4 regions of the Paenibacillus sp. FSL M7-1414 genome follow, and region 4 is predicted to be linked to each of the others. Evidence: riboswitches for the same ligand, from Rfam matches in the RefSeq annotation. Region 4 holds a riboswitch; each other region holds the start of a gene.
What was found. Region 4 has a riboswitch for cyclic di-AMP ahead of MHH92_RS07000 (hypothetical protein). Riboswitches for the same ligand answer to the same signal wherever they lie in the genome.
Positions count from the first base shown of each region.

Region 1: another riboswitch for cyclic di-AMP. It lies ahead of MHH92_RS17095 (3D domain-containing protein); the one in region 4 lies ahead of MHH92_RS07000 (hypothetical protein).
Region 2: another riboswitch for cyclic di-AMP. It lies ahead of MHH92_RS10210 (C40 family peptidase); the one in region 4 lies ahead of MHH92_RS07000 (hypothetical protein).
Region 3: another riboswitch for cyclic di-AMP. It lies ahead of MHH92_RS00150 (3D domain-containing protein); the one in region 4 lies ahead of MHH92_RS07000 (hypothetical protein).

Region 1 is NZ_JBBOOS010000001.1:3,939,909-3,945,155, reverse strand. It holds gene MHH92_RS17105 (ABC transporter substrate-binding protein/permease) at 1-267, shown strand, start outside; gene MHH92_RS17100 (amino acid ABC transporter ATP-binding protein) at 254-976, shown strand; cyclic di-AMP (ydaO/yuaA leader) riboswitch at 1,195-1,389, shown strand; gene MHH92_RS17095 (3D domain-containing protein) at 1,392-2,066, shown strand; gene MHH92_RS17090 (polysaccharide deacetylase family protein) at 2,174-2,965, opposite strand; gene lpdD (prenylated flavin chaperone LpdD) at 3,119-3,460, shown strand; gene MHH92_RS17080 (PspA/IM30 family protein) at 3,573-4,244, shown strand; gene MHH92_RS17075 (DUF350 domain-containing protein) at 4,340-4,741, shown strand; gene MHH92_RS17070 (DUF4178 domain-containing protein) at 4,765-5,247, shown strand, end outside.
Region 2 is NZ_JBBOOS010000001.1:2,232,862-2,238,108, reverse strand. It holds gene MHH92_RS10225 (carbohydrate-binding protein) at 1-925, shown strand, start outside; tRNA gene MHH92_RS10220 (tRNA-Leu) at 1,072-1,155, opposite strand; gene pelA (pectate lyase) at 1,332-2,294, opposite strand; cyclic di-AMP (ydaO/yuaA leader) riboswitch at 2,714-2,845, shown strand; gene MHH92_RS10210 (C40 family peptidase) at 2,851-3,315, shown strand; gene MHH92_RS10205 (carboxymuconolactone decarboxylase family protein) at 3,389-3,718, opposite strand; gene MHH92_RS10200 (hypothetical protein) at 3,860-4,078, opposite strand; gene MHH92_RS10195 (hypothetical protein) at 4,198-4,527, opposite strand; gene MHH92_RS10190 (xanthine phosphoribosyltransferase) at 4,625-5,206, opposite strand.
Region 3 is NZ_JBBOOS010000001.1:29,985-35,231, reverse strand. It holds gene rnmV (ribonuclease M5) at 1-347, opposite strand, end outside; gene MHH92_RS00150 (3D domain-containing protein) at 503-1,687, opposite strand; cyclic di-AMP (ydaO/yuaA leader) riboswitch at 1,961-2,214, opposite strand; gene MHH92_RS00145 (TatD family hydrolase) at 2,456-3,226, opposite strand; gene MHH92_RS00140 (HD domain-containing protein) at 3,559-4,836, opposite strand; gene MHH92_RS00135 (AbrB/MazE/SpoVT family DNA-binding domain-containing protein) at 5,154-5,247, shown strand, end outside.
Region 4 is NZ_JBBOOS010000001.1:1,568,947-1,574,193, forward strand. It holds tRNA gene MHH92_RS06990 (tRNA-Leu) at 78-160, shown strand; gene MHH92_RS06995 (glutathione peroxidase) at 308-787, opposite strand; cyclic di-AMP (ydaO/yuaA leader) riboswitch at 1,160-1,335, shown strand; gene MHH92_RS07000 (hypothetical protein) at 1,451-1,849, shown strand; gene MHH92_RS07005 (HAD family hydrolase) at 2,043-2,726, shown strand; gene MHH92_RS07010 (Nramp family divalent metal transporter) at 2,832-4,127, opposite strand; gene MHH92_RS07015 (organic hydroperoxide resistance protein) at 4,529-4,948, shown strand; gene MHH92_RS07020 (zinc ribbon domain-containing protein) at 5,159-5,247, shown strand, end outside.

The DNA of each region.
Region 1 (5,247 bases), 2.4 Mb from region 4:
ATGCGTTATATCATATTGCCACAAGCCTTCAAAGCTGTATTACCAGCGATCGGTAATGAATTCATAACTATCATCAAAGAATCCTCCATTATCTCCGTTATCGGTATGGTGGATATTATGTATCAGGCAAGTGTAGTCAAGAACATTACGTACCAAGGCTTGAGTCCATTTTTGATTGCAGCAGCCATCTACTTTGTAATGACGTTCATTTTGTCCAAGCTGCTGGGACGACTGGAAAGGAAGTTGAGTGCAAGTGATAGACGTTAGACAATTACACAAATCTTATGGTAATAACGATGTGCTTAAGGGCATTAACGTGACGATTGGCAAAGGTGAGGTTGTCGTGGTTATCGGTCCTTCCGGTTCAGGTAAAAGTACGTTCTTGCGTTGTCTGAATCTGCTGGAACAGCCTACCTCAGGAGAGATTGATTTTGAAGGCGTGTCAATCACGGACCCCAAGCATAACATTAACGCAACTCGTGAGAAAATGGGCATGGTGTTCCAGCACTTCAACCTGTTCCCACACAAAACGGTAGAGCAAAACATTACGATTGCTCCGATTAAAGTAAAGAAACAATCCACTCAGGAAGCGGAGAAAATTGCCGCTGATCTGCTTAACACCGTAGGCTTGTACGATAAAAAAGATACATTCCCGAATCAGCTGTCTGGTGGACAGAAGCAGCGGATCGCCATTGCTAGAGCATTGGCCATGCAGCCGCATGTGATGCTGTTTGACGAGCCAACTTCGGCACTGGACCCCGAGATGGTCGGTGAAGTGTTGGATGTCATGAAACGTCTTGCAGAAGGCGGGATGACGATGGTCATCGTAACCCATGAGATGGGTTTTGCACGTGAAGTGGGAGACCGAATCCTGTTCATGGATGGCGGGGTTATTGTGGAAGAGGGAACACCTGATGAGGTGTTTGGAGCACCCAAAAATTCACGTACACGTGATTTTCTTGCCAAAGTACTCTAAACGATGTGATCAAATAGCGTTACTGACTTCGAGTCGGTAACGCTATTTTTTATGGATAATAATGACGTATGGATTCGGAAAAGTAACTATTCTGTTACCAAATGTAAAGGAATCGGGTCAACCAAACTTTCTGAATTAACCAGTATTCTTACAAATGCTTACAAGCTAAAAACCATTTGGTAAGAATTACTACAAGTTCAGGTTACAAAATTGTGATATATTGAACTCTGCCGAAACTTCCGGACAGGGAGTGCGGGGGATGTAACGATGCAGATTGTGCAGGGGGAAGATCTACAGCACACTGCTTGGGGTGAATTGGGTACATAACGTTTCAAATGTAACGAAGAACCTATAGGGTGGGCTCCTCATCCGAATCCGACAACTAACTTCGCAGGCACAATGAGGGAGGAAGACCATGATTAACAAGAAACGTATAGCCAAAACAGCAGTAGCATTAATGACAACAGCAATGCTCATTCAAGCCGTTCCGGCACACGCCGATTCAGTTCATGTGGCCAAAGAAGGGGATACCTTCTACACCTTATCAAAACAATATGGAGTAGCACTCAACACGTTAATTAAAGCAAACAACGACATTTCGGCTTACAACATTTATGGTGGTTTGAAAATTACGATTCCCGGTAAGGCAAACAATGTTGCAGCCGCTGCGGCAACGGAGAGCAAGACCCAAGCGAAGACTGTTACTACAGCGAGCTTGGACGTTAACGCAGATAACAAAGTGGTTCAAGCCTGGGGTAAAACATTCGATTACAGCAAAGCTGTGAACGTAAAAGCAACGGCATACTCTGCAGATCCGTCTGAAAATGGAGGCTGGGGTGCAGTCGATTATTTCGGGAATGACCTTGAACTGGGTACGATTGCAGTTGATCCAAGTGTGATTCCACTTGGAACTAAAGTACTGGTAACTGGTCACAGCCATCCAGGATTGCCAAAACAGGCTTTTGTAGCCACAGCACGTGATGTGGGCGGTGCAATCAAAGGTCACCGGATTGATATCTTTATCCCGGGTAGCAAACAGTCTGTAAGCTCATTTGGTTTTCAGGATATCGAGCTGTACATTCTGAAGTAGAGAGAAAATAACATTTAAAATGAATTCAAACAGGGTGTCTGCCAGTCGCTAATTCGCGAATGAACAGCACCCTTTTAATATTCTCATTTATTTCTATCACGGTCATCTTAATCTTTGGCCTTTGGCAATCCCAGCATTTCGTCCAAGGTGACCAGTTCATATCCCCAATTACGTAGTTCCTCAATGATTTCAGGCAAAGCCTCAATTGTGCCGTTCAGATTTGATCCTACACCGCCTCCAGCATGTTGCAGAACGATGGAACCGGGTTTTACGGCAGAGAGGATGTTATCTTTCACCTGTTCCTTTGAAAGGCCTTTCCAGTCCAGGGAGTCTACGTTCCAGTTCACAATGCTATAGTGTTGTTTGGCAGCCCATCTCAGCTGTTCTTCATTAATGTCTCCATAGGGCGGCCGAATCATCTTGGGCGTATATCCTGCCAAACGTCGAATAATATCCCCGGTATGTAAAATTTGTTTGCGAAAGGCATTCATCGACAGCTTACTGAATTCAGGATGATTGTAGCTGTGATTACCAACCATATGCCCTTCCTTAACGATGCGTTTCACCAGATCCGGATGTTTCTCAGCACGACTACCCACGATGAAGAATGTAGCTCTGACATTGTACTTCTTTAATACATCCAGTACTTGTGGAGTAAACCGTGGATCAGGTACATCATCAAAAGTCAGTGCAACCTTCTTGGTTGAAGGACCATTGGTTTTGAACGTATCGGCATATTTTTGACGTAACTGTCCCAATGTCAGTTGTTCTTCTTCCGCAGAATCCGAACCTGATACGGATTCACTTGGCGGGCTTGAAACATCCCGCGCTGAAACTGGAGCATGATATCCTCCGAGAAAAATAACGATAACCATCAGCATAATGAGGCGTACGCGCATAATATCGGCCTCCTTTTTCAAAATGACGTTCTCCTTGGTATGCCCGGGGGCTCCATAAAATATGCGCAGTGTGAGAAGTTTCATTGCCGATTTAGCTCATGACAGCCATAATTCCTCCATATATAACATATAGAAAAGGATAGGGGGATGGGTATGAGTACATATGATTTGAAATCCATACGTTTACAGGTGATTGAAGCAGGAGAAGATAAGGTTTTTCTCGTTACCGGAGGAAAGGCACATATTGGCGCAGTAGCCACGTTCTATGTGGATCATGAGCGCGTAAGCGGGACGACGGTACATATTCCTGGGCATAAAGAACAAGAGCTGTGTGAGCGGCTTGCCCGAAAGGCTGCCCTGCAGCTGAAAGTAACCGTTACGGTGATCATGGGTATTCATTTTGATTCCATCACGCGGATGCAGATCGACGAAATCGTGCAGACTGCAGAGAGGTTGATGGAGGATCATCTGAACAAAGATAAACGATCTTCCTGACATAAGAGCCATCGAATGTTTTGATTTTATTTGCTAAAATTGAAACGAGTTGTTAGATTGTTACGTATGTATGTTTATATACGATGTAATATCGACTAGGAGGAATAACATAATGTCCATTTTCAAACGTTTGCGTGATCTAACTATGTCTAACATCAACGCCATTATTGACAAGGCGGAAGATCCAATCAAGATGACGGATCAATATATCCGTGACATGCAAGAGGATCTGGAAGATGCGGAGAAAGCAGTAGCTCAACAGATCGCCATTGAGAAGAAATTCAAGCAGTTGTTCGAAGAGCAGGAAGCTCTTGTGAAGAAACGTGAAGAGCAGGCGCATACGGCGGCACGTGCTCAGAATATGGATTTGGCTCGACGTGCTCTGGAAGAGAAAAAGGCTGCTGAAGAGAAGATGGCTGAGTACAAAACCAGCTATGACCAAAACAAGGCTTCTGCAGATAACCTGCGTGGCAAGCTCGACGAGATGCGTAAGCAACTGACTCAAATGAAGAACAAACGCGAAACACTGGTAGCCCGTTACAATGCAGCAAAAGCCCAAACGGAAATCAACAAAGCGTTGAATGGGTTTGGCTCTGATACTGCAAGTGCTGGTATGAAGCGTATGGAAGAGAAAATGATGCAGATGGAAGCACAGGCCGAAGCAAGTAACGAAATGTCTTCCAAAGGAAAATCTTTGGATGATGAGTTCGAGAAGTTGGGTAAAGATCAGGCTGTTGAAGACGAACTCGCAGCATTGATGAAACAGTACGATAATAAGAACTAATACCTTGGTTGTCAGCAGGGTTAACCAGCGGAGGAGAAGAGTATTTCTCCTTCGCTTTTAAATGCGGTTCATGTTGATATGTGGGGGCTGTGTAAATGGATTTGAACATTTTGGCGATGCTGGTCTGGACCGGATCTGGTTCGGTTTTGCTGTTTGTGCTGATGTATGTTGATTCACTGTTCACGAAATATAAGGATTTTGCTGAAGTTAAGGCTGGCAATATGGCCGTTACTACACGTATGGTTATGAAATTATTTGCACAAGGATATGTACTCGCTACGTCCATTTCTACGGCCGGTCACCTGGGAGAAGCACTGCTGGTCTCCGTTGTATCCTTTATCATTTTGTTGATTCTGGAGAGTGTTGTACACTTTATGATTCGCAAATGGGCCAATCTGGATCTGGATACGGGAATTCAGCAAGGGAAGACAGGATACGGTTTGTTCTCTGGCGCTTTACATATCGTGGGCGCACTGATTATTGCAGCTTGTTTATAAGATAAGGAACAGGAGTAATTCTCATGAGTGTATGGAAACGAATTAAAGGAATACTAACGAAACCTGAACCACCGCAGGCAGAGAAAACGATGCTTCAGCTTGCACCTGGTGATATCTGTGAGGTTTCTCTGGTCACTTATGAAGTCGTTGGTCGGGTACAAAATCGTGCTCGAAATGCAGTTGTGCTCACGCTGCAGGATGGTACCGCATTTCGATATTTGCATATCGAAGAACGGGAACTCACACGTTACGCCCTATATACACCAATTGATGGCAGGCTTGATGCGCCTGATGAGGTGCCTACATTGCTGGACCTGGATGGACGCGCATTTCATCTGGAGGAAGAGTATGGAGGCATGGTATCAACGGCAGGTAGAACTCCATATGGCCAGGCTGGAGAACAATTGGTATGGCAGTATCAGTCGGATGATAATATGCTTCTTCGGGTGGAGTGGCAAGACAGAAGATTTACACTGTATGAGGGTGAGTCCATTCTTCCTGCGGAT
Region 2 (5,247 bases), 660 kb from region 4:
ACTATGGATGACTGAGGTGTATGTTCCAAACAGTGACAACAACTCAGCAGACCGCTGGCCTGAAGCATTAGACGTTTCCTATCACATGCACAATGCCATGGTAGAAGGTGATTTCCAGGCCTACGTGTGGTGGTACATCCGCAGACAGTATGGTCCGATGAAAGAGGACGGTACCATAAGCAAACGCGGGTATAATATGGCTCATTTCTCTAAATTTGTGCGTCCAGGCTACCTGCGAGTCGATGCAACGAAAAATCCGGATACAAACACATTTGTCTCAGCCTATAAAGGTGATAACAAAGTCGTCGTCGTGGCAATTAACCGTGGAACTTCAGCCACAAGCCAAAAATTCGTTCTGCAGAATGGTAATGCCTCCACTGTGTCCTCATGGATTACGGACAGCAGTCGAAACCTGGCAAGCGGAAACCCGCTTACCGTATCCAATGGAGCCTTCACGGCACAGCTCCCGCCTCAGAGCGTAACAACGTTTGTTGCCAACGTTACTGGCGGAAATAGCGGCGGGAATACAGGCAGTGGCACTACGTATGAAGCCGAGACCGGAACGTCACTTACGGAAGCTGCCATTGAAACAATCTACCCCGGTTACACTGGCTCCGGGTATGTTAACTTCAATGCGATGACTGGTTCGGCCATTCAATGGAACGGCATTAATAACACGACAACAGGTACCAAAAACGTAAAGTTTCGTTATGCGCTGGAAAGCGGCACTCGGAACCTCGACATTTTTGTGAACGGAACCAAAGTCATTAGCAACGAGCCCTTTCCGGCTACGGGAAGCTGGTCCACTTGGGTTGAAAAAACAATACAGGTCCCCATGAACACCGGGACCAATACATTGAAAGTGGTTACCACTGGATCGGAAGGACCGAATATTGACAGCGTTAATGTTACCGCAGCACAATAAACGTTCCGTATGGCTGATGGAAGACATTTGCTGTACGTGCAGCTAAGCACTAACCTCTTGAATACTCATCACTAAAGTTAGTGTTATATCAAAAAATGCAAAAAAAGACTCCTTAAGCGTTAGCTTAAGGAGTCTTTTTTTTTAGATGCGGTCGAGAGGACTCGAACCTCCACGGGGGTTAGCCCACACGGACCTGAACCGTGCGCGTCTGCCAATTCCGCCACGACCGCATATTGTATCTCCGTCATCCATATCGGCGACAAGAAATAATATATCATGCGTAATCTATCATGTCAACACTGAAAATAATAACAATAAAGCCCGAATCAGACGTCCATGTCGATTCGGGCTTTACCTTTAACTGCTGCAAATAGTTTGGTTCATTAAAACGGAAGCATACTACAAATTACAGCTTGGAAGGCCAGTTGCCATACCATGCATAACCGCCTCTTCTTTCTTTATCAATATCACTTAATTTGTATTTAACTACCCCGTCACGACCAATAAAGATTGGTTTATCTGTTCCGATCTCATAGAAGCGTGCCCAAATTGGTGCAGCTTTGGAATCAGCGATAATTTTACTATCTCCATTAGCTCTTTCATACTTGTAACCCGTAATTTTCACTTTGTTAAACCAAGCCTCCGCTCCTTTAATGGATGCGGTAATTTTAGCGTTAGCAGGTCTGGTTTTCAGAAATTTAACAATCGTTACACTCTCTCCAGCTGTCAACGATGGCACTTCGTAGATTCTTGCGCTCGCTGGTTTAAGAGAGCTGGAATCATGTTGTTGTCCCCATGCTGTAAGCTTACCACCTGAAATGACCTGTGTATTCAGAATCGCCTCCACACCTTTGGCAACTGAATTTTTACTGCGGTTAGCAAGCGTGCTGTCGATAAATGAGAAATCACCTTTGCGTGCTGCTACTTCATCCAGCATGATCATTACATTAATCATGGCATCATCATTGTAAGTGATGTGCTTGTGGTATCCGGAGCTTTGGTAAACTTGTGGCCACCCGCCGTTTGAATACTGCATGTTGATCAAAAAGTTAATTCCTTTGATTGCAGCTGTGGAGTAACGCGGATCATTCGTCTTTTTAAATTCCTTCGCCAATCTTCTAATTTCTGAGTATGTAGCCTTGTTGTCTATCGTGGACTTTGCCCACTCTCCACTTGTCTGTTTATAATCTTTTCTCCAACCTCCATCTGGCAGCTGGTTCTTCAAAATATCAGAAATACTCGCTGTAGTACCCGACGCATCTGCAGCAGATACCGTCCCTACAGGGAGAACTGCCATTCCAACTGCTGAGAACACCATCGTACATGCCAGGACAAAAGTAATTATTTTCTTCGCTTTCAAATGTAACACTCTCCTATGTTCGTTTTTATAAATCTTCCACTTCTACTTTACCTATGATACGCGTCTCTAAACCTCCTTTATTTGTATTTATCGCACAATAAAATCAATTTAAATCCAATATGTGGATTGGATAATCAGATAATATGCAAAAAATCGATTTTTGTCAATATATGCAACTTAATGAATATAATCTCTCTAATTCTACATAACGGAATAGTTCTTTTAACTCATGACAAACCTATCTATTTATCCAAATTCGTCTTAAACGAATCAATAATGACGTTTTTGTCATGAATGATACCCAAACTTGATCCCTTCTTTCATATAAAAACCTTAATTCCGCTAACATTGAGGTATTACGAAGGGTTTTAAATGGGTTTGACAATTACGCATTTATGCAATATAGTTTCAAATAGTTACAAAAACTTAATTATTCATTGCCGAGTTTCATGTTTGAGAACGGGGGAACCAATTTGGGTGAATTATTCTTATACATAGGAAATATAGGGAACCTTCTACCGAACCCTTAGCTAACTCCGTAGGCATCGAAGGGAGAACATTGATTTTGAAAAAACTGATTATCTCCATTTTTGGAGCAGCTGTATTATTTACATCCGGGGCAACAAGCACAGAGGCAAGCAGTATCAACTCCGTAGTGAACAACATGACAGGTATTCCTTACAAATGGGGTGGCACAACTGTAGCCGGCTTCGACTGTTCTGGTTTTATGAGATATCTTTTCAACAAATACAGCATTGAATTACCACGTACTTCGCAGCAGCAAGCCAAAGCAGGTACTCCCGTATCCAAGAGCAATGTTCGGACAGGTGATCTGGTGTTCTTTAATACAACAGGCAAAGGCATTTCACATACAGGTGTATATATCGGCGGCGGACAATTCGCTCATGCCTCCAGCAGTAAAGGTGTAAGCATCACGAAGTTATCGAATCCATACTTCAATGATCGTTATGTAACAGCACGTCGGGTAACTGGACAGTTTATGTATGATAAAATGTTAGGTAAAATGTGATTCACATACAAAAAGGCATCGGTTATTAACCGGATGCCTTTTTTGCACTTAAAAATGTATGTTGCATTGCTTACTAATGCAGCGCCTTCTGCACTCGCATCGCACCCTGAGACAGGGCATGTCCTCCACCAACAGCTCCAGCCACGGCTACGGTCTCCATAATCTCCTGATCTGTTGCGCCCTTAGCACGGGCTTCTTCTACATGGTAGAAGGTACATACCTCATTGTTGGCGAATAATCCAATGCCAAGCGCAATTAGCTGTTTTGTCTTCGCATCAATCACACCAGGTTGGAAACATTCTCCGGTAAACTCATGATACGACTTCACCACACCTGGCAGTACATCGCTTAATGCTCCAATCTGATCCTTGTAGGCATGAACTTTATCATTCATCAATGTCATGGCTTGTAGCACACCCTCTCGGCTATAGTTACAGATCTTCCTCACTGTACCTATCTTCTCTCCCGAGTGAGCCATTTATGCCAAGAAATCATGGTAATTCCAAACATTTAACGCGCATGGCTCTGCCATAATTATAAGCTGTTACTCACTAAGTGGACTCTGGCGCGGCTCGCTGAACAGCTGATAGCTGTAACCTCGGTCCAGCTTAACGACACGTCGATTCTGACGACGGATAAGTACCTGCTCGCCATCCCAGGCAACCACAATCCCCTTCACGTCGTTCGATTCCAGCTCGTCCCGTACTACTCTAACTTTCTCACCTGACAGACGCAGGGCGTCCAATTCTGTATCACTAATCATCTTCATGGCTCCTATATTTCAAATTTATTTACAAAAAGAGACCTAAATGAAAAGTCATTTAGGTCTCACGTGACTGTATTGGACTGTCATGTCATTCGAAATTATGTCCCGACTGAAAGTTACCGCTGCGCGTGCTCTTTGCTGTCGTTCTTCTCGAACCAAAAATCAAGCACTTTGGCGGACATCACACGTTCTTCAAGGTACTCCACTTGATGCGGTGTAAATTGTTCTTTCCAAGAGAAGGACAACTCTTCGCACAAGCCTACAATCGTCAGTAATTCTGACCAGGCAACATAGCGTTTGTACCAGAAAAATTGAGGATGTTCAATCATATAGGGATAAAGGTCATCGAATTCCGTATGTTTACAATCCAGGGCACGTTCAAAATGAACTTTCGATTCCGCCAGCTTATCATTAAAAAATTGTTCTGTTGCCGGTTGGTTCCCCATGGTGTTGCCTCCTCTCCCTAACATAACCCCATTATAAATGAAATCGGCGGTCATGCAAAGGCATAGTTCAAAAAATAGGCCCTATTCCTTTAAAATGTCACATTTCGTTATCGTCAAATTGTACCGTACCATCATTCAGGGAACGAATGCGTACCAAGGCTTCCACCGGAATACCCTGTTCACGAATCGTGCGTGCCCCCGCCTGAAAACTTTTCTCGACCACAACGCCGAATCCGACGAGTTCCGCACCGGAACGCTCGATAATTTTGATGACGCCACGAGCGGCATCTCCATTGGCAATGATATCATCAATGAACAAAATGCGGTCATTCTCATGAATGAACTCGCGGGATACCATAATATCAGTTACAATTCCTTTGGTAAAGGACGGTACACGTTCACAGTATGCATCAGGATCAGCCAGAAGTGTTTTTTTGCGACGGGCGAATACAAGTGGCACCCCCAGTTCATAGGCTGCGGCAAACGCAACCGGAATCCCTGAGGATTCTACCGTGATTACCCGAGTTACTCCACTTTCACGAAAACGGGCAGCGAACTCACGTCCCATCTCCATCGTTAATGCAGGATCAATCTGGTGGTTCAACAGACCATCCAGCTTTAATACTTGATCCGAGATAACCACACCTTCTTGTAAAATTCGTTGTTTCAATAATTCCATGATTTGACCTCCCAAGCCTATCCTATGAGGTAAAAGTATCA
Region 3 (5,247 bases), 1.5 Mb from region 4:
CTCGGAGCACCTTCGTATGAAGTATGTACGCGCGCCAACGCATGACGGATCGCCTCGGGTGAGGCATTCTCCACCCCAATGTCCCCTTTGCGCGTTGCATCGGCTTCCGGAATGAAGGCATGTTTGCAGCCTGGCACCTTGTTCGCAATAATTTTACGAATGCGTTCGCCAGCATGATCCGGATCTGTCAGTACAATGACTCCCCGTCTCTCCTGAGCAAGCGCAATCCGCTTCAGAATGCGTTGGTTGATGGCTGATCCACCTGTTTCTATGGTATCGGCTTCCACGGCCCGACGGATAGCTACCGTATCGTCACGGCCTTCCACCACAATGACTTCTTTTATCATGTTCCATTTCTTCCTTTCTAACGCAAAAAGAAGAGGAATATCCTCTTCTCTGCCAAACGGCGGGGGAGACTGAATTCAGACTCCTCCGCCACATATTCCGCATGAATCATTCATGCAACTATTTTATAGCATTCCCATTTCAAAGTAAAACGATTTTAGTTCGCTTCCGGCTTCACCGGACCGATCACGTAGACCGTCTTGCCTTTCTTACGTCCAAAATTCAGGGCATGCTTCACACTGTCATAATACACATCAATTTTGTTGCCTTTAATGGCACCGCCTGTATCTTCCGCACGACGGAATCCCAGACCTTCGATATATACCCACCAGCCAATTGGAATGACTTTGGGATCAACCGCAATGGTGCGCCCTTCCGTTACACGAGTACCGGAAGCTGTTTTAGTTCCAATGCCAGGCTCTTCGGAAGAGTAGGCAGTCATGGATACATTTTTAAGTACTTTGGAGTATTTAAAAGAAGTCCCGGATACGGTAATCACTTTGCTGCCCGAGGCAGATGTTTTCTTCGAGTTCGTTGTTGTAGCCTTTTTGGTTGTTGACGTTTGAGCCGATACGGTCTGAATCTCAGGTTCTTTCACGACCGGTTTTGCTTTGGTGCCGACAGCGATCACTTTATCTACACGATTATTCGCGACAGATTTGCCGACCATTTTTTTGGAGACCAATTCTCCATCCTGAAATACCTTTTCGATATGCTGCACAATTGTGCCTTCTTTGCCGTTCACAACGACACGGTTATCCCCTTTGTACAAGCTAGGGTCAGCCGTTTTAATGACTTTGTAAGCGATCGGCTGCTCTACTTCCACTGTACGCTTTGTTACGCGCACTACACGGATCTTCATCTCCGCTTTGATCGCAGTTCCAAGCGCCGGATACACTTTATCATTACTTTCAACTTGAATACCTGATTTTTGAATTGCATCTTCTACCGATGAATCGGTTGTATACAGAGTCTTGGTGTCTCCGTCTGCCGTAATGTTAACTGGAACGGCCCGCTCAATAACGATTCGGTCTCCATCTGTAATCGCCCCATTCATGGACATGGATACCTTATCGTGAGGGCTGACTGTGATCGACTGCTCCTCCAGCATTTCCTGAAGCATTCCTGTACGAGTCTCTACCACCTGAGCTTTGCCATCAATAACCAGCGAAATTTGTTTCCCGGCCTGACCGTAAACGACTAACAAGATCATGATTGTAAGCGCAATTGAGAAAATCGCGATCAATGCCATTTGACGCATGTTCTCATGCTTCCACCGCAACGCGAAAGACTTACTGGATGATCGTGACTCATGGGTCTCTTCTGGTTGGAATGTGCCCACTTCTCCGTCCTCCTTCATAGCCTCGCCGTCTAAAGTAATGCATGATGTCTTTGACGTGACTATACCAAATTTTCTACAGAACACAGATTGGACCAACATAATCCGGTTCTGCACCATGAATCAATCTTCGCAACATGATGTCATCCTCCTGAATACCTACCGTATGATGACAATATTTCTTTTATTCAAAAACAAAAAAGCCAAAGAAAGAGTGTAAGAGGAACTCTTTCGTGGCTTCCGAATGATTTTGAATATCGGAAATTCATGCACGAGGTTGCCTCTCTTTTTCCGCTTGCGAGGTTAGCTGTCGGGTTCGGGCGAAAGAGAGCCGCCCTATCTTGGGTCACCCGCTCATGGCGGACGCCCTTGAATTCACCCCGAGACCCAAAGAAGAAATCAAATACGGCTTCGCAGTTCCCTTCGCTGCTTTTGGGTCAGCGAACGTTGCGCATCGGCCAAATACACCGATGTTTAAGCCCTATTGGTTCCCCCGCTCTCCGTTAACGGAGACTCAGCGAGACTGATTCATGAAAGTAATGTTGTTTCATCGGAAAGTGTCCCTTTGTTCATCCCCCGAACATCTGTCCAATTTTCCGCACAACAATTCACTGAAAAGATGATATCCTGTTTTGATGCATGTTGTAAAGCGTTGATCAAGTACGTTTTTCTGAATATTTGGTTAAAATATTGTAATATTCTTGATTTATTTGGATCAAAGGGCAAATTACCTCCGCTTACCTGCCTTTTTCACCTCATTTGCTCGTTTTTTTACCGAATTCCAAATCGTTCCATGGCATTTTTGGTTGTTATTGCAGCAATTTCCTCCACCGAAATGCCTTTAATTTCCGCAGCTGCCTCTGCAACCAGACGTACATGCGCTGTCTCATTTCGCTTCCCACGATAAGGGTGAGGTGTCAAATATGGAGCATCTGTTTCAATGAAAAACCGGTCCATAGGAACCTTCTCCAGCACCTCTTTGGGCTGCTTTGCATTTTTGAATGTGATCGGTCCTCCGAAGGAGAGATGGAAGCCCATATCGAGACAACTTTTTGCTGTTTCCCAACTGCCCGAGAACGAGTGCATCACACCGCCAACTTCGCCAGCCTTCTCTTCACGCAAAATTCTTATGATATCCTCATGTGCATCCCGATTATGGATGACAATTGGCATGTTCACTTCACGCGCCAAAGCAATTTGTTGTCGTAATACACGATGCTGTATTTCTTTTGGTGAAGTATCCCAGTGATAATCCAATCCAATCTCACCGATCGCAACCACTTTTTCATGCTTGCATAAAGATGCAATCCACTCCAAATCGCCCTCCTGCATTGTGATCGCATCTACGGGATGCCACCCTACAGCTGCATATATAAAGTCATATGTTTCGGCGAGTTTCATTGTGGTTGGAATCGTCTCCCGGTTAAAGCCAATGTTGATCATGCGACCAACTCCTGCATCCACAGCACGCTGAATCATGTCCTCGCGGTCCTCGTCGAATTGTGGTGCATCCAGATGTGTATGTGTGTCGAACAGCATCATGTCTGTATCTCCCTTCATGTCGAAATAACGACTATCTTCTTTTTCAAAATCCAATTTGTAAAATTCAATAATTCAATGACTCATACATAAAACATTTTGGGTATCTGTGTATTACATCATTACGTTTGTCTCTTCACAACTACAATATATAGAAGATATACGGATATTCTGATCTATATATTGTTGATTTTGCTCATTCTGCCTACTTGCATTTACAAAATTATGTCGATCTACATATACTCCCCATTAAAGCAGATTACTGTATCATGGAAAATAGCTCTTTTAGAAAGTGTTTTGATATCGAAATTCTTCATCGGATTATACCCACATGATTACAAGAAATAGGGGCGTATATGTGACGGTAATTCGTGAATAATCGCATCCACCTTGTTTTGAGGGTAATACAAATGATGTTTCCCTCGGTGAAGCCCACTGATGGAACGGACAATGTCAGATACTTCTGACAACTCACGTAAATTGTCCTGTCGATCCAGAAGAAGAATCTGCTTATCTGTGGATTCATCCGGACGAAACACATCATACGGATTATCCGAAGGAAAATCAATTTCAAGATCATATTCGGGATCGAGGCCAGCCTGTACAAAAGCTTCCCGAATCTCTTCCATCATTGTCAAGTCGACCTGTTCAAGCTCTACATACTTATATAACTTGCGATCCATAAAACGTTCGCATAACTCACTTAGAACAGTATCGTCCTCCTTGCGCCACTGCGTAAATGCCGTCTGAATTAATGCTTCATCCAACTGCAAATATTCATCCACGGATAATTCTCCTTCAAATAATTGAGGGAGTGGATCAATCATGAAGCGGAATTGAAAACCATGTTGTAGGAGTGTTTTCGCTCGCTTGAATATTTGCCGCAATATAATTTCAGAACTACGAGTTACCGGATGGAAGTAAATCTGCCAATACATCTGATACCGAGACATTAGGTAATCCTCCACAGCATGCATGCCTGACTCCTTGACTACAATCCGCCCATGATAAGGACGCAGCATCCGAAGGATACGATCAAGGTCAATCGTGCCGTAATTTACACCTGTAAAATAGGCATCCCTGAGCAAATAATCCATTCGGTCTGCATCAAGCGGACTGGTCACCAAGTTAACCACAATCGGCTTTTCATACGTTTTTTGAATGACAGATGCTACTTTCTCAGGAAAATCAGGAGCATACCGTCTTAAGATCGCCCCTACTTCGGTATCACCTGTAATAATGCGGCAAGTCCAATCTTCGTGATTCATGTCAAAAGCTTCCTCGATGGAGTGAGAGAACGGCCCATGCCCGAGATCATGAAGCAGAGCTGCACACAGAGCTACAATCTTTTCTTCCTTCGGCCAATCCGAATAATGACTTCTTTCAAATTGAGAGATGATCTTGCGTGTGATCTCATAAACACCTAGTGAATGTGAGAACCGACTATGCTCTGCTCCGTGAAAGGTAAGGTAAGAAGTACCCAGCTGACGAATCCGGCGTAAACGCTGAAATTCCGGAGTGTTAATTAACTGCCATATAACCGGATCTTGCACGTGGATATAATTATGTACCGGATCTTTGAATACTTTCTCTTCCGTTAAACGTTGTTCCATGTCGACTCACTCCTTTAATTTCTTTTATATTAACGCTTTGAGCTCTGCGATTCACCTAAGATTCGACACCATATGACGAACTTTGTCGAATGAAGTAGTTTTGTCGTTTTCCAAATCGACAAAGCTGACATTGAGGTTTAAATGCGAAAAACGGCTTCCAATCCCTTACCACCAGTAACCTTGTGAAAAACAGCCTTAATTTTAAGCTAATTTTAAGGTTGACTGATTTGGGAATCGTTGGTATGATGAGTATCATAAAACATAAAATAATGTCGAATAATGACAAAGATAGTTAGCTGAGAGGAGCACTGATTATAATGATGAAATCAACAGGTATTGTAAGAAAAGTGGACGAACTGGGACGGGTAGTTATTCCAATTGAATTGCGCCGTACGCTCGGTATTGGTGAAA
Region 4 (5,247 bases):
AAAGAAGTATTAAAAAATACTTTACTTTTAGTTCTGAACCCGGTATAATCAATTCTGTTGCCGATTATTTACGACATGCGGTCGTGGTGGAATGGCAGACACGCTATCTTGAGGGGGTAGTGGGCGTATGCCCGTGGAGGTTCGAGTCCTCTCGACCGCATCATATGAACGATTAAAAAGAAGCTTTCCATTAATGGGAAGCTTCTTTTTTTTGTCTTTTTCGAACAGTATGACATCTGGGTTGAAAAAAGGCCATCCATTACCGGAGGAATGTTGCTCTACCTTCCGGCTACGGGTGGCCTGTGTATTATTTTTGCAGCAAATTCTTGATATCTTCTTCAATCTTGTCCGGTGTTGTTTTGGGAGCATAACGTTTAATGACCTGTCCGTTCTGATCCACGAGGAATTTGGTGAAATTCCATTTGATTGCTTTGGAGCCGAGCAGGCCAGGAGCTTCTGTGCTCAGGTGTTGGAAAAGAGGGTGAGCGCTTGAGCCGTTCACATCAATTTTCTCAAACATGGGGAAGCTCACGCTATAATTCATCTGACAGAACTCGGCAATATCGTCGGAAGATCCTTTTTCCTGTGCAAACTGGTTGCTTGGGAAACCAAGCACTTCAAATGGAGCATCTTGAAATTTGTCTTGCAATTCTTGCAGACCTTTGAATTGAGGGGTAAGGCCGCATGAGCTTGCCGTATTCACAATCAGGAGCACTTTGTCACGGTAGTCGGACATTTCAACTTCTTGACCGCGAAGGGTATTCACTTTGTAATCGTAGACTGTCATCTAAATCGCCTCCATTTATTTACTCTTATATCTTCTATTATATTGGTTGCAATTAAATATTGCAAAACTAATATGGTGTTAAAAGAATCAAAACAGGCAAGTTGTGCAGAATACGTGAATGAATTGCGAAGTGATTTACGCCAGAGTGAGAATTAGATAGCCTTGAAGAGATAGATAGAGTATAACTTTGTTGTAAGCGTTATTATGGATAGGAATTGGCAAAAATCTGCCGATTTGGTGATCTGGGCGGACTTTACACCGACATGGCACGGGTGTATGATTCATAACGTAATTTCAATTTAAACTAAAATGTACTTGAAAAACGAAACAAACGATAATATCGCTCGATCTTATCCTTAAGATATACGAACGATGTTTTAATCGCTGAGTTTCCATTCATTGATGAGTGGAAAACGGGGGAACCAACGGAATGCGCTGTCCAGGACAGTGGGCATTCATGGGGTGAATTTTCCGGTGACAGCCGGAAATAGGGCGACTCTCGCGCCCGAATCCGTCAGCTAACCTCGTAAGCGTTAAAGGGAGAGGCAACAAGCCGTACGCTGGTTCATGGTGTTTTCGCCATGGATTATTTAAGAAGCGTTCGGGAGGCCTTGGTCCCCCACGCTTCTTTTTTGTTGTCTTTTCACGCCAAGGGAGGAACGAATGATGGATACTGAGATGATCTTAGTGACTGCTCCAAATGAAGCAGGACGTAAATTTATCAAATTGCTGATGTACAAAAAAATGCCGTTTGCCGTTCTAACCAACAGTGCAGGGGAAGAGCGCAGACTCCGTAGAATCGGAGTAGAACATGTCATTCGCATGAACACGGCTGCAGCTCAAAAGTGGTTTTTGCCGCAGGGCAGCGTAGGCAACGTGTTTATTTTCGAAAACAGCCTGAATCTGACCTGTCGTTATTTACAGATCTGCCGTTCATGGACATCGAAATCCCTGTGCGTCATTACGGAGCAGAGTCATCCTAAGGGCATCTATCGGGGCATGGGCGCAGACCGGATCGTATATTCGCTCAATGGGGAAGTTGGCTTTCTCCTCAATGGTTAATGCCATAGCTTGTGATTGCTCAGGTGTAAGGTGCCTGTTATAATTGAATGTATCGATAAACGGAAGTTTGAGGAGACTCATGCAGGATGGTGAGTCTTCTTTTTTATGGTTTTAAAGGTAGTTCAAGACTTTTTGAACACGAACTTTTAGATTAGGATCAGGAATCACCTGTGGCTTACAAGGAGGAATTGGCATGCCGGATGTAGGTGGATTGAAATGGTTGTTTTTTGATGTTGGAGATACGCTGGTGGATGAATGGGAGCCGGTTGATGATATTATCGGACAGTTTGTCCGTGAAGCTTGTGCTTTGGGGTATCCGGTGAAGATTGAGGCGGTACGCGAACTGTTCGCGAACTGTTACCGAAAATATGAGCAATGGCCTATGAGAGTGGCAATTCGCACATTTGTTGAAGACGAGGGGCATCAAAAACAGATTCAGGACAAGCTGAAGTTTCAAAAAGATCTTGAACGTCCTTTTCCTTCAGCAGATTTTGTTCTTCAGCAGTTGTCACGGCATTATCGCATTGGCATTATTGCCAATCAGAGTCCTGGAACGGAAGAGAGACTGGAGAGTTACGGCTTGCGGAAGTATGTTGATGTTCTGGCATGTTCAGCTGAAGAAGGAGTGTCCAAGCCAGACCCTGAGTTATACGCTGTGGCCTTGAAGCAGGCCGGTTGTGAACCGGAGGAAGCCGTCATGATCGGAGATCGGATCGATAACGACATTATACCTGCTCGGAATCTGGGCATGCGTACGATTCGAATTATGCAGGGTTACGGAAGATTCCAGCCAGAACTATCGGATGACAACCGTGCGGATTGGACTGTTGATTCATTGGATCAACTCCTGCCGTTACTGATGCCAAATCAGGATTAGATTCAGATGGTTGTTTAATGGATTGCAACAATAAAGGCTGATCAACTTAGGTATTCTATACCCAAGTTGATCAGCCTTTTTAGTATTTAGTCGATAAGAACGAGATTAGAATAAACGAATCGTCTGAATGATCAGATATACATTCAGCACAACGATAATCGCGGCAATGACCCATGAGATGATTTTTAGCCACAATTTGTTGGCGAATGCACCCATGCTTTTTTTATCACTCGTGAACATCACCAGGGGAATTACAGCAAACGGCAATTGAAGCGACAGGACGACCTGGCTCAAAATGAGTAGTTCTTCTGTGCCATGTTCTCCTGCAATGGCTGTCACAATTACCGCGGGGATGATGGCGATCAGACGTGTGACCAGTCTGCGTAGCCAAGCCGGAATTCGAATGTTCAGGAAACCTTCCATAACGATCTGCCCAGCGAGTGTACCTGTAAGGGTAGAGTTCTGACCTGATGCTAACAGCGCCACACCGAACAGGATACTTGCAACCGTAGTACCCAATAGAGGTGTCAGCAGATGATAGGCATCAGCGATCTCGGCAACCTGCGTCATACCAGCACTGTGAAATACAGCGGCAGATACAATCAGGATGGCTGCATTGATGAACAGGGCCAGTGTCAACGCGATTGTAGAATCCATGGTCGAGTACCGAATGGCTTCTTTTTTGCCCTGTGGGGTCTGTTCGATCTGACGGGTCTGCACAATGGAAGAATGCAGATACAGATTATGCGGCATCACGGTTGCTCCGATAATACCAATGGCGATATAAAGCATGGCTGGGTTTTGCAGAATCTCAACATTTGGTACAAAACCATGGAGAACACCGCCCATATCCGGTTTCGCCAGAAACAGATCAATCCCGAAGCAGAGGGCTATGGTTGCCATCAGCACAATGACAAGTGTTTCCAGAGCGCGGAAACCTTTGTTTTGCAGTACAAGAATCAGGAGTACATCAACTGCGGTGATGATAACGCCGTATAACATGGGGATGTTAAATAACAGTTTTAATGCGATAGCAGAACCAATGACTTCAGCCAGATCGGTAGCTGCAATGGCAAGCTCACACAGAATCCATAACATCATAACAACAGGCATGCTGAATCGTTCACGACAGGCTTGAGCCAGATCCCGTCCAGTGACGATGCCAAGCTTGCCAGCCAGCGACTGAAGGACAACGGCCATCAGGTTCGATAACAGGATAACGGATAACAAGGTATACCCGAACTGCGAGCCGCCTGCGATATCTGTTGCCCAGTTCCCCGGGTCCATGTAACCTACGGCAACGAGGTATCCTGGGCCTACAAAGGCGAGGAATTTCTTCCACCATGCAGCATTCTGCGGAACTTTCATGGAACTATGTGCTTCTCCAAGGGAAGGGGCCATGCCCGCAGTAGATAATGATTCTCTTGAAGGAGCGTTGAACGGATTTTTTTTACTCATACGATAATCACCTGACTTTGAATTATTGATTTTGAGATATTGATGCGGTACAAACCACTCATGATATATCTAAATTTTTATGTTTATTGTTACATTGTACTCCTTCAATTATTTTTGTCTAGTGCAACTTTTATGTATCAGCACAAAATTTCGGTTATAGCTTGAAGATGCCCCTTCGTATATTACCGAACCTTAGGGAAAATACAGCCATGGCATTGAAATGCATGAAAATAATAAAGTTGTAAAAGCTGATAAAGATACAAAATTGCGTTTCAAAATGAGCCAGAAGTTTAAATTGAAAGGAAGGCAGTAAAAAAACTATATGGATAAGGGAGAGATTCTTAATGGAAGCTTTATATACAGCAGTAGCGACAGTTAAAGGTGGACGTACAGGTTCGGTGACTTCTTCGGATGGCGTGCTCAAGCATGATCTGAAAATGCCAAAAGAGCTTGGTGGCTCCGGTGGTGAAGGTACTAACCCTGAGCAACTTTTTGCCGCTGGATATGGAGCATGTTATGAAAGTGCCCTTGCCAATGTAGCACGTAAAGCAGGTGTGAAATTGGAGGATGTGGTCGTTACAAGTAACGTATCCATTGGTAAAGACCCTGCGGATGACGGTTTCCAGCTGTCTGTTCGTCTGGACGTTAGCATGCCTGGTGTAGATCACAGTCAAGCAGAGGAATTGGCCCGCAAGGCGCATGATTTCTGTCCATATTCCAAAGCAACACGCGGCAACATTGATGTTGTATTAAACGTAGTTTAAGATTTGACTCCTGGTAAGTAAAGGGAACATATAGAGCAGGTTATCCCAGATACCTGATGTTCGACTACAAAGCCCTGCTGGCAATCGGCAGGGTTTTGTGTTGATTATCATATAAGGACATGATGCAGGAGATTAGATGCCAGATCGCGTACTATTTTACATAATTGCACTCCCACTTCATGCTACACATTCCATAAAGGGGGAACGAAGATGAGTATTGAAGAGATGATCGAGCGGCGATTTGTATGTACAAAATGCAGAGGCACGGATTGTAACATTAAGGAAGTTTCCATGTCAGG